Euzebya sp.: one gene and its partner. The protein of the gene in region 1 interacts with the protein of each later gene in a pairwise test. Links are inferred from orthologs where the notes say so. Each region holds a gene or a part of one and is shown on either strand. Other genes may lie near its edges. The genes, in order: rlmN and ftsZ.

Region 1 (6,258 bases):
CCGGGCGGGGACGTCTCCACGCCCGGCCACAGGAGAACACCGATGAGTGACGTAACGATCACCGCCGCGGAGGTCAAGCAGCTCCGCGAGGCCACCGGCGCCGGCATGATGGAGTGCAAGAAGGCCCTCCAGGAGGCCGGCGGCGACTTCGAGAAGGCCGCTGACATCGTCCGCGCCAAGACCGGTCGCAAGGCCCAGGAGCGCGCCGGGGAGCGGACCGCCGCCGAGGGCTTGGTCCACGCGTACCTGCACACCCCCACGCCGGGCATGCCCGCCAAGGTCGGCGTGATGGTGCAGCTGCACTGCGAGACCGACTTCGTGGCCAAGGAGGACAGCTTCAAGCAGCTGGCCCAGGACATCGCCCTGCACATCGCGGCCTCCAAGCCGGTCGCGGTCTCCGAGGACGACGTCGACCCCGCCCTGATCGAGAAGGAGCGGGCCTTCGCCGCCCAGCAGGCCCGCGAGGAGGGCAAGCCGGACAACATCGTCGACAAGATCGTCGAGGGTCGGGTCAAGTCCATGCTGAAGGAGCAGGTGCTGCTCAACCAGCCGTTCGTCAAGAACCCCGACCAGACCATCGCCGACCTGATCACCGAGGCCAGCGCCCGGACGGGTGAGAAGATCGAGGTCGGCCGGTTCACCCGGTTCCAGATCGGCTAGCGACCCCGGACGTCCAGACCACGCCCGCCCCGACGGGGCGGGCGTCGTCGTGCCAGCCCCGAGCTACCAGCCCCGCCCCGGCCAGCCCCGCCCCGGCCAGCCCGCCCCGCCAGCCAGCCCCGTCGTGTCGACCCCGTCGACGTCTGCGTAGGATCACCACGCGCCCACCACCGAAGGTCACCGCCGATGTCTGCCTACTCCCGCGTCCTGCTGAAGCTGTCCGGCGAGACGTTCGCCGACGAGTCCGCGTCGATCTCCCCGACGATCGTGGGGGACCTGGCCGACCAGCTCGTCGAGGTCAGCGAGATGGGGGTGCAGATCGGGGTCGTGGTGGGCGGCGGCAACATCCTCCGCGGCGCCTCGATGTCGGCGACGGGGATGGACCGGTCCTCAGCGGACCACATGGGGATGCTCGCGACGGTCATCAACGCCCTCGCGCTGCAGGACGCCTGTGAGAAGCGGGGCACCCCGACGCGGGTGCAGTCCGCCGTGGCGATGCAGGAGCTCGCCGAGCCCTACATCCGCCGCCGGGCGATCCGCCACCTCGAGAAGGGCCGGATCGTCATCTTCGGCGCCGGCCTCGGCGCGCCCTACTTCTCGACGGACACCGCCGCCGCCCAGCGGGCCCTCGAGATCGGCGCCGAGGCGATCTTCAAGGGCACCAAGGTCGACGGCGTGTACGACGCCGACCCGGCGCTCAACCCCGACGCCAAGCGCTACGAGCGCCTCGACTACATCACCGTGCTGCAGGACGGCCTGAAGGTGATGGACGCGACCGCCATCAGCCTGTGCATGGACAACGGGCTCCCGATCGTCGTCTTCGACATGCTCACCAAGGGGAACATCCGCCGGGCCGTCTCCGGCGAACCGATCGGCACGATCGTCAGCTGACCGGCGGCCCGTGGAGGGGCTGACGTGACGGCGACCCGACCGAACGGGCAGGATGGGTGGCCCTCCGGGGACGCCGGGGGACCCGATCGACCAGCAGAGCAGAGGATGACGCCGCCGTGATGGACGAGATCCTGGACGACGCCGAGCAGCGCATGGACGGCGCCGTCACCCACACCCGCGAGGAGTTCGCGAAGATCCGCACGGGTCGGGCCAACCCGACCCTGCTGACCGACCTGCCCGTGCAGTACTACGGCTCGACGACCCCCCTCCAGCAGATCGCGGGCGTCACCGCCCCCGAGCCGCGGATGCTGCTCATCAACCCCTACGACCGCAACGCGATGTCCGACATCGAGAAGGCGATCATCGGGAGCGACCTCGGCCTCAACCCGTCGAACGACGGCACGGTCATCCGGGTCGTGCTGCCCGAGCTGACCGAGGAGCGCCGCAAGCAGTTCGTCAAGGTCGCCCGGGAGCGGGCGGAGGAGGGGCGGATCGCGATCCGCAACTCCCGCCGGTCGGCGAAGAGCGACCTCGAGGACCTCGAGAAGGAGGGTGAGATCTCCGAGGACGAGCTGCGCCGGGCCGAGGACGACCTCCAGAAGCGCACCGACGCGGCGATCAAGCGCATCGACGAGCTCCTCGAGGCGAAGGAGGCCGACCTGCTGGAGGTCTGAGGACCACCGGCGGACGCCATGGCTGCGACCGACCCCACCGGCGACGTCCCGGCGGCCGCGACGCCCCGGGGAGGGCGCAACCTCCCCGTCGCGATCGGCGTCGGGCTGGCCCTCGCGACCGCGTTCATCGGGTCGCTGCTGATCCACCCCCTCGTCTTCCTCACGTTCGTGGCCGTCAACCTGGTGGTGGCGCTGTACGAGCTCGACGAGGCGTTCGCCACCGCGCGCGCCGGAGCCCGGCCGCCGACGGCCGTGGCCGCGGCGGCCCTGCCGGTGATGCTGTTCGGCAGCTGGGCGTGGGGCGGCGACGCGATCGTGGCGGGGCTGTTCGGCGGCATGATCGCCGGGTTCGGTGCGGTGATGATCACCCACCAGCGCGGCCAGGCCGTCGACCGGATCGGCGGGCTGGCCGTCCAGCTGCTGTGGGTCAACGGCTTCGCGAGCTCCCTCGGGCTGCTGCTCGCCCGCGACGAGGGCTACTGGTACGTCCTCGCCGGGGCCGGCCTCGCGATCACCAACGACATCGGCGCGTACGCCTTCGGGCGCAACTTCGGCCGCACCCGCATGGCGCCGGGCATCAGCCCGGCCAAGAGCTGGGAGGGGTTCGCCGGCGCCCTCGCCACGACCGTCGTGATGGCGCTGGTCGTCACCGCCCAGCTGGTCCCCGGCGTCACGCCGGTGAGCGCCGTGGTGCTCGCGCTCGCCGTCGCCGTCGCCGCCACCCTGGGCGACCTGGCCGAATCCATGGTCAAGCGGGATCTGGGCGTGAAGGACCTGGGCACCATCTTCCCGGGCCACGGCGGCGTCATGGACCGCGTCGACGGCCTGCTGTTCGCGCTGCCGACCACCCACCTCGTCCTCCAGGCCTTCGGGATCTGATCACATGACCGCTGCCGACCCCTACACCGCGGGCGGGCTCGACGCCCTCCTCGGCGACCAGCCGCGGTACCGCCGCGACCAGGTCGCCGCCTGGCTCGCCAAGGGCGTCGACGACCCCCAGGCGATGACGAACCTGCCGACGGCGTTGCGGGAGCGGCTCGGCGCGGCGATGGACGACCCGCCGCGCATCCTGCAGGTCTCTGAGGCCGATGGCGGCCTGACCCGCAAGGTCCTCCTGTCCTGCGGCTCGGGGGATCGGGCCGAGGCCGTCGAGAGCGTCCTCATGCTGTACCCGCCGTCCTCCGAGCGCCTCGCCGGGGCCGACTCCACCCCGCCCAGCGGGCGGGCGACGGTGTGCATCTCGACCCAGGCGGGCTGTGCGATGGGCTGCCCGTTCTGCGCCACCGGGCAGATCGGCTTCCGGCGCCAGCTCACCGTCGGGGAGACAGTCCGGCAGGTCACGGTGATGCAGCGCCTGCTGGCCGGCGAGCTCGGCGCCGACGGCGGGACGCCGCTGCCGGACGGCGCGCCCGACCACGTCACCAACGTCGTGTTCATGGGCATGGGGGAGCCGCTCGCCAACCTCGACGTGACCCTCGAGGCGGTCCGGTGGCTGCACGGGCCCTTCGGGCTGTCGGCCCGGTCGATCACCGTCTCCACCGTCGGGCTGGTGCCCGGCATCCGCCGCCTCCAGGCCCTGGACCTGCCGATCACCCTGGCGGTCAGCCTGCACGCCCCCGACGACGACCTCCGCGACGACCTGGTCCCGATCAACCGGACCCACCCCCTCGCCGAGCTCCTCGCGGCTACGCGGGACTACCTCGAGGCGACCGGACGCCGCGTCACCTTCGAGTACGTGATGATCGACGGCGTCAACACCTCCACCGCGCAGGCGGCGACGCTGCGGGACCTGCTGACCCGGCACATGCCCGCCGGGGCGTCCCACGTCAACCTGATCCCGATGAACCCGACGCCGGCGGTGCCGTGGCACGCCCCGCCGATCGCCGCGCAGCAGGCCTTCGCCGACGTGCTCGGCACGGCGGGGATCTCCACCACCATCCGGGCCAACCGGGGCGACGAGATCGACGCGGCCTGCGGCCAGCTCTACGCCAACTACACCGCAGCCAGCGGCCGCACGCTGCCCGTGGCGGTGGGCGCCGCCGAGCGGATCAGCGGCCGCACCTCGTGAGGACCGTCGCGGTCGTCGGGTCGACCGGATCGATCGGCACCCAGACCCTCGACGTCGTCGCCCGGCACCCCGACCGGTTCCGGGTGATCGCGCTCGCCTGCGGGCGCAGCGAGGAGGTCATCGCCCAGGCCCGCGCCACCGGCGCGGCGCTGGTCGGCGTCGCCGACGCCGACGCGGCGCGGGTGGTGCGGGAGGCGCTCCCGGACGTGGAGGTCGTCGACGGCGAGGGGGCGGCCACCGCCGTGGCGGGCTGCGGCGCCGACATCGTCGTCAACGGCGTGGACGGCAGCCAGGGGCTCCGACCGACCCTCGCCGCCCTCGCCGCCGGCAGCCGGCTGGCGCTCGCGAACAAGGAGTCGCTGATCGTCGGCGGGGACCTGGTCCGCGCCACCGCGGCCGACCGCGACCAGATCGTCCCGGTCGACTCCGAGCACTCCGCGCTCGCCCAGTGCCTCCGCGGCGGCCGCGCCGAGGAGGTCGCCCGCCTGGTGATCACCGCCTCAGGCGGCCCCTTCCGCGGACGCACCCGCGCCGAGCTGGGCGCGGTCACCGTCGACGAGGCCCTCGACCACCCGACCTGGGACATGGGCCCGCTGATCACGATCAACTCGGCCAGCCTCGCGAACAAGGCGCTCGAGGTCATCGAGGCCCACCTGCTCTTCGAGGTCCCGTACGACCGGATCGAGGTGGTGGTCCACCCCCAGTCGATCGTCCACTCGATGGTGGAGTTCGTCGACGGGGCGACGATCGCGAAGCTCAGCCCGCCGGACATGCGCCTGCCGATCCAGCTGGCGCTGAGCTGGCCGGACCGCCTCGGCCACGCCCCGGCGCGCATGGACTGGACCACCGCGCAGTCCCTCACCTTCGAGCCCCTCGACCACGACACCTTCCCGATGGTCCGCCTGGCGGTCCAGGCCGGCCGGGCCGGCGGGACGGCGCCCGCGGCGTACAACGCGGCCAACGAGGAGGCCGTCGCCGCGTTCCTCGACCGGCGGCTGGGTTTCCTCGGCATCGCCGACGTCGTCGCGGCAACCTTGGGACGACATGAGGCACAGCCCGTCGAGAGCCTCGAGCAGGTCCTGGCCGCCGAGGCCGACGCCCGCCGGGACGCGCGCCGGCACATCGCCCGCGCCGGGTGAGCTCGCGCCCCGTGACCTGACCGCGGCCGCACCGCGAGGAGCCCCCCGTTGTTCGTAGTGCTGTTCATCGCCGTGATCGCCTTCGCGATCATGGTCCACGAGTTCGGCCACTTCATCACCGCGAAGGCCTTCGGGATGCGGGTGACGGAGTTCTTCGTCGGGTTCGGGCCGCGCATCTGGTCGACCCGCCGCGGCGAGACCGAGTACGGCGTGAAGGGCATCCCCGCAGGCGGCTACGTGAAGATCACCGGGATGACCCCGTACGAGGAGGTCGACCCGGCCCACGACGGCGCGCTGTTCTACCAGCAGGCCCCGTGGAAGCGGTTCATCGTGCTGGTCGCCGGGTCGGCCACCCACTTCGTCCTGGCGGTCCTCCTGCTGCTCGGCGCGTTCTGGTTCATCGGCGACCCCGTCGCGACGAACGTCATCGCGGCGGTCAGCGAGGACAGCCCCGCCGCGGCGGCCGAGCTCGCGGCGGGGGACCGGATCGTCGCGGTGGACGGCACCTCGACGGGATCCTTCGACGAGGTGTCCGCGCTGGTCCGCGAGGCCCCCGGCGAGGACGTGGTCCTGACCGTGGAGCGCGGCGGTGAGACCCTCGAGGTGCCGGCGACGCTCGCGTCGGCCCACCCCGACGACGGCGAGGAGATCGGCTTCCTCGGCGTCGCGCCCGAGGCGGAGAACCGGGGGCTCGGCTTCACCGGGGCCGTGGACGAGACCTTCACCGGCAACCGGTCGATCTGGCGGGTCACCGGCCAGACCGTGTCGGGTCTGACCCAGGTGTTCAGCCCCACCGGGCTCGCCGACTTCTTCGCGTCGGTCGACG
Region 2 (6,140 bases), on another replicon or contig:
GCCGCTGGTGTGGCTCGGGATCGCCCAGGCGCCGGTCGCCATCGCGGGCCACCCCCGGATCCGCGAGCGCGCCATCGCCCACCTGCGCGCCCGCCGTCGCCGTGATGACATGATCACCGCGAGCCTCGCGATCCTCCTCGGACTGGTCCTGGTAACCATCGGCGTGGTGCGCTCGCCGTTGCTCGCCGTCGACGAGGTCGCCCTGGTCGGCCTCGACGGCTCCCAGCAGGACGTCGTCGCCGCGCAGGCGGGGCTGGCCGCCGGCACGAACGTCCTGGACGTGGACCTGGGCGCGGTCGCCTCACGGGTCGAGGACCTGCCGTGGGTCCGTCGCGCCACCGCCCACCGGCGCCTGCCCTCGACGGTCGAGGTGCGCGTGGCCGTCGCCGAACCGGTCGTCCGCGCCACCGTCGGCGAGACCACCTTCCTGCTGGACGGCGACGGCGTGGTCGTCGAGTCCCTCCCCGCCGGTGCGGCGCCCGGCAGCGCGGTGACCCTGGACGACGCCGTCGACGCCCTGCCGACCGTCGAGGTGGTCACGCCGCCGAGCGTCGGGTCACGCGTCGCCGACCCGGATCTGCAGGCCGTCGCCGCCGTCGCCGCCGCCATGCCCACCGTCGTCGCGGACTGGGTGGTCGCCTACACCGGCGTGGGGGAGGGGCAGGTCGACGCCATCCTCCACATCCCCACCGAAGACGGCACCGTCGAGCTGGTCGCCCACCTGGGCCGCGCCGAGGACGTCAGCGCCAAGGCCGCGACGATCGCCGCGCTGGTCGCCGAGACCATCGGGAACGGCACCACCCCGCAGGCCTTCGACGTCCGCATCCCCGACCGCCCCGTCGTCCGCACCTGATCCGTCGTCGCGCGCCCTCCGGGCGACCCGCGACCACCGCCGGACGGCCGCGCTGCCGTACCGGAGCGCGCGGCTGAGGTGCAGTTCGGCCGCTCAGGCTGTCGACGTGCACATCGTCGAGGTGTTCCGCCGACGCCGACGCCGGGTCCGGCCAGCCCGGGCACGGATCCCACCGAGGCCGGGCACGACCCTCACCTCTCCATCCGCACGTCGTCGGGTCTCGGCCAGCTCGGACCTGCACATCGTCCGGCACCCTCCGGGGCATCGTGCAGGTGCCGGCGCCACAACCCCGACGACGGGCGTCCAGGTTCCCCGGCCATCCGGGCAGGGCAGGGTTGAGTTGACGCCTCCAGACCCTCTGAGTAAGGTCTGTCCAGTCAAGAGGTTTACATAACTATAACCCTCTACTTGAGGGTGAGGGTTCTCCCGGACCCGAACATGCCCCGCCAGAGACCCCCGTGGTCCCCCGGCGGGCTTCCCCCATGGACCGTCCGAAGACCGTGCCGGCAGAGCACGGGTGACAAGGAGAAGCGAGTGGCCGCACCCCAGAACTACCTGGCCGTCATCAAGGTGGTGGGCATCGGCGGCGGTGGCGTGAACGCCGTCAACCGGATGATCGAAGCAGGCCTGAAGGGCGTGGAGTTCATCGCGGTGAACACCGACGCGCAGGCGCTGCTGATGTCCGACGCTGACGTGAAGCTCGACGTCGGGCGTGAGCTCACCCGCGGCCTGGGCGCCGGCTCCGACCCCGAGGTGGGGGAGAAGGCCGCCGAGGAGCACCGCGACGAGATCGAGGAGGTGCTGAAGGGCGCCGACATGGTCTTCGTCACCGCTGGCGAGGGCGGCGGCACCGGCACCGGCGGCGCGCCGATCGTGGCGGACATCGCCAAGGGCCTCGGCGCGCTGACCATCGGCGTCGTCACCCGGCCGTTCTCCTTCGAGGGCAAGCGCCGCGCGATGCAGGCCGAGCACGGCGTCGAGCGGCTCGCCGCCGCCGTCGACACCCTGATCGTGATCCCGAACGACCGGCTGCTCGAGATCTCCGACACCGAGACCTCGATGCTGGAGGCGTTCCGCCTGGCCGACGACGTGCTCCTCCACGGCGTGCAGGGCATCACCGACCTGATCACCACCCCCGGTCTGATCAACACCGACTTCGCCGACGTGTCCACCGTGATGCGCGACGCCGGCTCGGCCACGATGGGCGTCGGCAAGGCCCGCGGCGAGGGGCGTGCGCGCTCCGCGGCGGAGATGGCGATCTCCTCCCCGCTGCTCGAGGCGTCGATGGACGGCGCCCGCGGCGTCCTGCTGACGATCGCCGGCGGCTCGGACCTCGGCCTCCACGAGGTCAACGAGGCCGCCGCCGCGGTCCAGGAGCACGCCGACCCCGACGGCAACATCATCTTCGGCACCGTGATCGACGACTCCCTCGGCGACGAGGTCAAGGTCACCGTCATCGCCGCCGGGTTCAACGACAGCCCGACCACCAAGCAGCGCGAGGCACCGACGCAGATGTCGTCCCAGGCCGCAGCCACCGTCACGGCGCTGCGCCCGGGCCGTGAGCAGCCGGCGCGCCCCGACTTCGGCCGGACCGTCCGGGTCGAGTCCCCGCCGCCGCTGCCGTCGATCCTCGAGGACGACGACGAGGACGACGAGGTGTTCCGCTCCCCGTCCGAGCCCCGTCCGGCCGCCGAGTCCCGGGACGCAGAGGACGCCGACGACCTCGACATCCCCTCCTTCCTCCGCAGGTAGGCGCCCCGACCCCACAGCTCTCCGCTTCCCCATGACCACCTCACCGTCCCCCGCCATCAGCGCGGAGGCCGTTCCTCCCGCACCCCCGCGGGTGGAGACGCCGGCGGCACCCCTCACCGGGGTGCTGTCGCCGTCGGTGGCCGCTGCGCGCTACGCGTTCTCCGACTCCTCGGCCGGCACGATGTCGCCGACGGTCGGGGACGGCGACCACACCCGCCACCGCGCGGCGCTCGCCGCCGCGGTCGGCGTCGCACCCGATCGGATCGCGTGGATGGACCAGGTCCACGGCGACGTGGTCGTCACCGCGACCGCCCCCGCCGATCCGCCGCCGGCGTGCGACGGCGTGGTCACGACCGAACCCGGTCTGGGGCTGGGGGTGCTGGCCGCCGACTGCGTCCCGGTGCTCCTGGCGAGCCCGGGCGGCGTCGCCGCCGCCCACGCCGGTCGGGCCGGGGTCGTCAACGGGGTCGTCGGCGCCACGGCGCGGCGGCTGCGCGAGGTGACCGGCGACGACGTCACCGACCGCGACGTCGTGCTCGGCCCGGCCATCGGCCCGTGCTGCTACGAGGTCTCCGAGGACGTGGCTGACGAGGTCGTCGCGGCCATCGGCGGCGCCGTCGGCCGTCGGGTGCGGACCACCACGACGTGGGGGACCACGTCGGTGGACCTGCCCGGCGCGGTCGTGGCCCAGCTCGACGTGCTCGGCGTCCACCGGATCCGCCGGGCGGGCGCCTGCACCCGCTGCGGCGGGCGGGACCGCTGGTTCTCCCACCGCGCGACCCTGGCGGAGGGACGTCCGGCCGGACGCCACGCCGGCGTCGTCGTCCACCTCGCGGGGGGCCGCCGTGCCTGACCCCGAGCTCGCCGCCCGCGTGGCCGACGTCCGGCGTCGCATGGCCGCCGCCATCGAGCGGAGCGGCCGCAGCCCCAGCGGCATCACCCTGGTCGCGGTCTCGAAGACCGTCGACGACGACGCGGTCCGGGCCGCCCGGGACGAGGGTCTCACCGACTTCGGCGAGAGCCGCGCGCAGGCCCTGGCCGCCCGGGTCGCCGCCGACCCGCCCCTCGGCGTCCGCTGGCACTTCGTCGGGCGCCTGCAGCGCAACAAGGTCGACCTGGTGCTCGGGCCGGCGACGCTGATCCACTCCGTGGACCGCATCCCGCTGGCCGAGGCCATCGCGGAGCAGGCCGCCGCCACGCGGGCCGTGCAGCGCGTGCTGGTGCAGGTCAACATCTCCGACGACCCCGACAAGGGCGGCTTCGCCGCGGACGAGACCGCCACCGCGGTCGCGAAGATCCGCGAGCTGCCCGGCATCAGCGTGCAGGGGCTGATGACCATCCCCGCCCTGGACGACGACCCGGACCGGGCGTTCAGCCGGATGCGGGCCCTCCGCGACGACCTGCGCGGCCGATTCCCCGAGGTGCTGCACCTCTCCATGGGGATGTCCGCGGACTTCGAGTCCGCGATCGAGCACGGCGCCACGATCATCCGGGTGGGGACGGCGATCTTCGGCCCCCGCGGTGGTGGCCGTGACACCGACTGACCGACCGACCGACGATCACACGACCTCACACGACTACCGTGGCCGCCGCCTCGGAGGCGCGAAGGGAGACACGATGGCATCCAACGGGTGGAAGCGCACACTGCAGTTCCTCGGGCTCGTCGAGGAGTACGAGGACGAGTACGCCGACCTGCCGGCCGACCAGCCCTTCGGCGGTCCCGGCCTCGACCCCGAGCCGCCGGCCGCGCCCCGTCCCGAGCCGTCCAACGTCCGGCGCATCCCCGCCGCGGGCCGGGTCGAGGAGCCGCCGGCGCCCGTGCCCGGCCAGGGACCGGCCGCCACCCCGCCGCCCGACCGGCCGAGCGGCACCGTCAACGTCCTCGGCGGACCCAGCCGGGACGAGCCGGCGACCGACGCCGCCGGCGGTCCGCGCATCGTCGACCGCGTCCACGTCACCGCCCCGAGCGCCTTCAACGACGTCGAGGACGTCGGCGAGCAGTTCCGCGACGGCACCCCGGTCGTCATGGACCTGAAGGGCGCCAGCGAGAGCGTCGCCAAGCGCCTCCTCGACTTCGCGTCCGGCCTGATCTACGGCCTCGACGGCAGCATCGAGCGGACCGGCGACCGGATCTTCCTGCTGACCCCCGCCGACGTGGACATCGCCTCGACCGAGATGGACCGCCTGCGCGACCGGGGCCTCGTCCGCTAGTCCGACCGCCGGGGGGAGGTGCGCGGTCGCGGTCGCGCACCGGCGTAGAGTCGTCTCGACATGCGAACGATCCTGTGCCTGGCCCTGACGGTCTTCTACATCCTCCTGATCGTCCGGGTGATCTTCTCCTGGATCCCCCGCCCGCCCGACCCGCTGGTCCCCGTCGCCTCGGTGGTGCACACGTCGACCGAGTGGGCGGTCGCGCCGCTCCGCAGCGCGATCCCGCCGCTCCGCATGGGCGCGGTCGGCTTCGACGTGTCGATCCTCATCGTGTTCTTCGCCGTCGTGATCCTGCAGCAGCTGATCTGCTGATCCGGCCATCCGAGGAGGAGGAGCCATGAGCCTGTCACCGGAGGACGTCGAGCGGCAGGTCTTCGAGACCGAGTTCCGGGGCTACGACCGCGAGGAGGTCGACACCTTCCTCGACCGCGTCGTGGACGCCCTCAGCGACCTGCTCCGCGACCGTGAGAACCTGTCAGCCCGCATCGCCGACGCCGAGCGACACGCCAAGGAGGCGATCGCCCTCGCCGAGGAGCGCGTCGCCGAGGCCCAGCGGCGCATGGCCGCGGCCGAGGCCCACGCCACCGCCCGGATCGCCGAGGTCGAGGCCTCCGCCGGCGAGGCGCTCGAGGCCGAGCGGCTGCTCAAGCGGACGCTGATCACCGCCCAGCGGACCGCCGACGCCACGGTGGCCGAGGCCGAGTCGCGGGCGGCCCAGACCGTCGCCGACGCCGAGCAGCAGGCCGAGGACCTCGTCTCGCGCGCTCGCGAGGAGGCCCGCGCCGTCCTGGAGCCGGCCCACGCCGAGGCCGACGCGGCGCGGCGCAGCGCCGCCGAGGAGGCCGAGCGGCTGGTCGCCGACGCCACCGCGGAGGCCGAGCGGCTCGTCGCCGACGCGACCGAGCGGGCACGCGCGCTCACCCAGCAGTCCGAGGCCGAGGCCCGGGCCGTGATCGAGGACGCCCGCGCCGCCGCCGAGCAGGCCGTCGCCGACGCCCGGGCGGAGGCCACCGAGACGCTGACGGCCGCGCGGACCGAGTCGTCCGAGACGCTGCCGGCCGCGCGGACCGAGGCGACCGAGACGCTGACGGCCGCGCGGACCGAGGCCGAGCAGCTGCGCACCACCGCCCGCGCCGACGCCGAGCGCACCACCGTCGAGGCCGGCGACGCCGCCGAGGCGCTGCTCACGAGGGCGAAGGAGGAGGCGGAGGAGACCGTCACCGGCGCCCGGGCCGCCGCGGAGCGCACGACCCGCCAGGCCGAGGAGTTCGCCGCCGCCGAGCGCGGGGCGGCGACGGAGGAGGCGACGCGGCTCCGCACGACG

What was found.
Region 2: the proteins of rlmN (region 1) and ftsZ interact in binary tests that used the Escherichia coli proteins (3 or more experiments, as listed by UniProt). The link is inferred for Euzebya sp. from one-to-one orthologs.

What each region holds. Positions count from the first base shown.
Region 1 is NZ_CAXQBR010000097.1:22,615-28,872, reverse strand. The notes cover bases 2,292-5,200. They hold rlmN (23S rRNA (adenine(2503)-C(2))-methyltransferase RlmN), read left to right. Parts: upstream 2,292-3,108; coding sequence 3,109-4,293; downstream 4,294-5,200. Other genes in these bases: dxr (1-deoxy-D-xylulose-5-phosphate reductoisomerase), read left to right, coding at 4,290-5,200; ACEQ2X_RS21410 (phosphatidate cytidylyltransferase), read left to right, coding at 2,292-3,104. In the rest of the region: ACEQ2X_RS21425 (translation elongation factor Ts), read left to right, coding at 43-660; pyrH (UMP kinase), read left to right, coding at 847-1,551; frr (ribosome recycling factor), read left to right, coding at 1,671-2,225; more of ACEQ2X_RS21410, read left to right, coding at 2,244-2,291; more of dxr, read left to right, coding at 5,201-5,432; ACEQ2X_RS21395 (RIP metalloprotease), read left to right, coding at 5,490-6,258.
Region 2 is NZ_CAXQBR010000062.1:52,930-59,069, forward strand. Bases 706-3,496 are described here. They hold ftsZ (cell division protein FtsZ), read left to right. Parts: upstream 706-1,387; coding sequence 1,388-2,605; downstream 2,606-3,496. Other genes in these bases: ACEQ2X_RS13105 (cell division protein FtsQ/DivIB), read left to right, coding at 706-853; ACEQ2X_RS13115 (laccase domain-containing protein), read left to right, coding at 2,637-3,458; ACEQ2X_RS13120 (YggS family pyridoxal phosphate-dependent enzyme), read left to right, coding at 3,451-3,496. In the rest of the region: more of ACEQ2X_RS13105, read left to right, coding at 1-705; more of ACEQ2X_RS13120, read left to right, coding at 3,497-4,149; ACEQ2X_RS13125 (cell division protein SepF), read left to right, coding at 4,223-4,816; ACEQ2X_RS13130 (YggT family protein), read left to right, coding at 4,877-5,128; ACEQ2X_RS13135 (DivIVA domain-containing protein), read left to right, coding at 5,154-6,140. UniProt on the Escherichia coli protein: Essential cell division protein that forms a contractile ring structure (Z ring) at the future cell division site. The regulation of the ring assembly controls the timing and the location of cell division.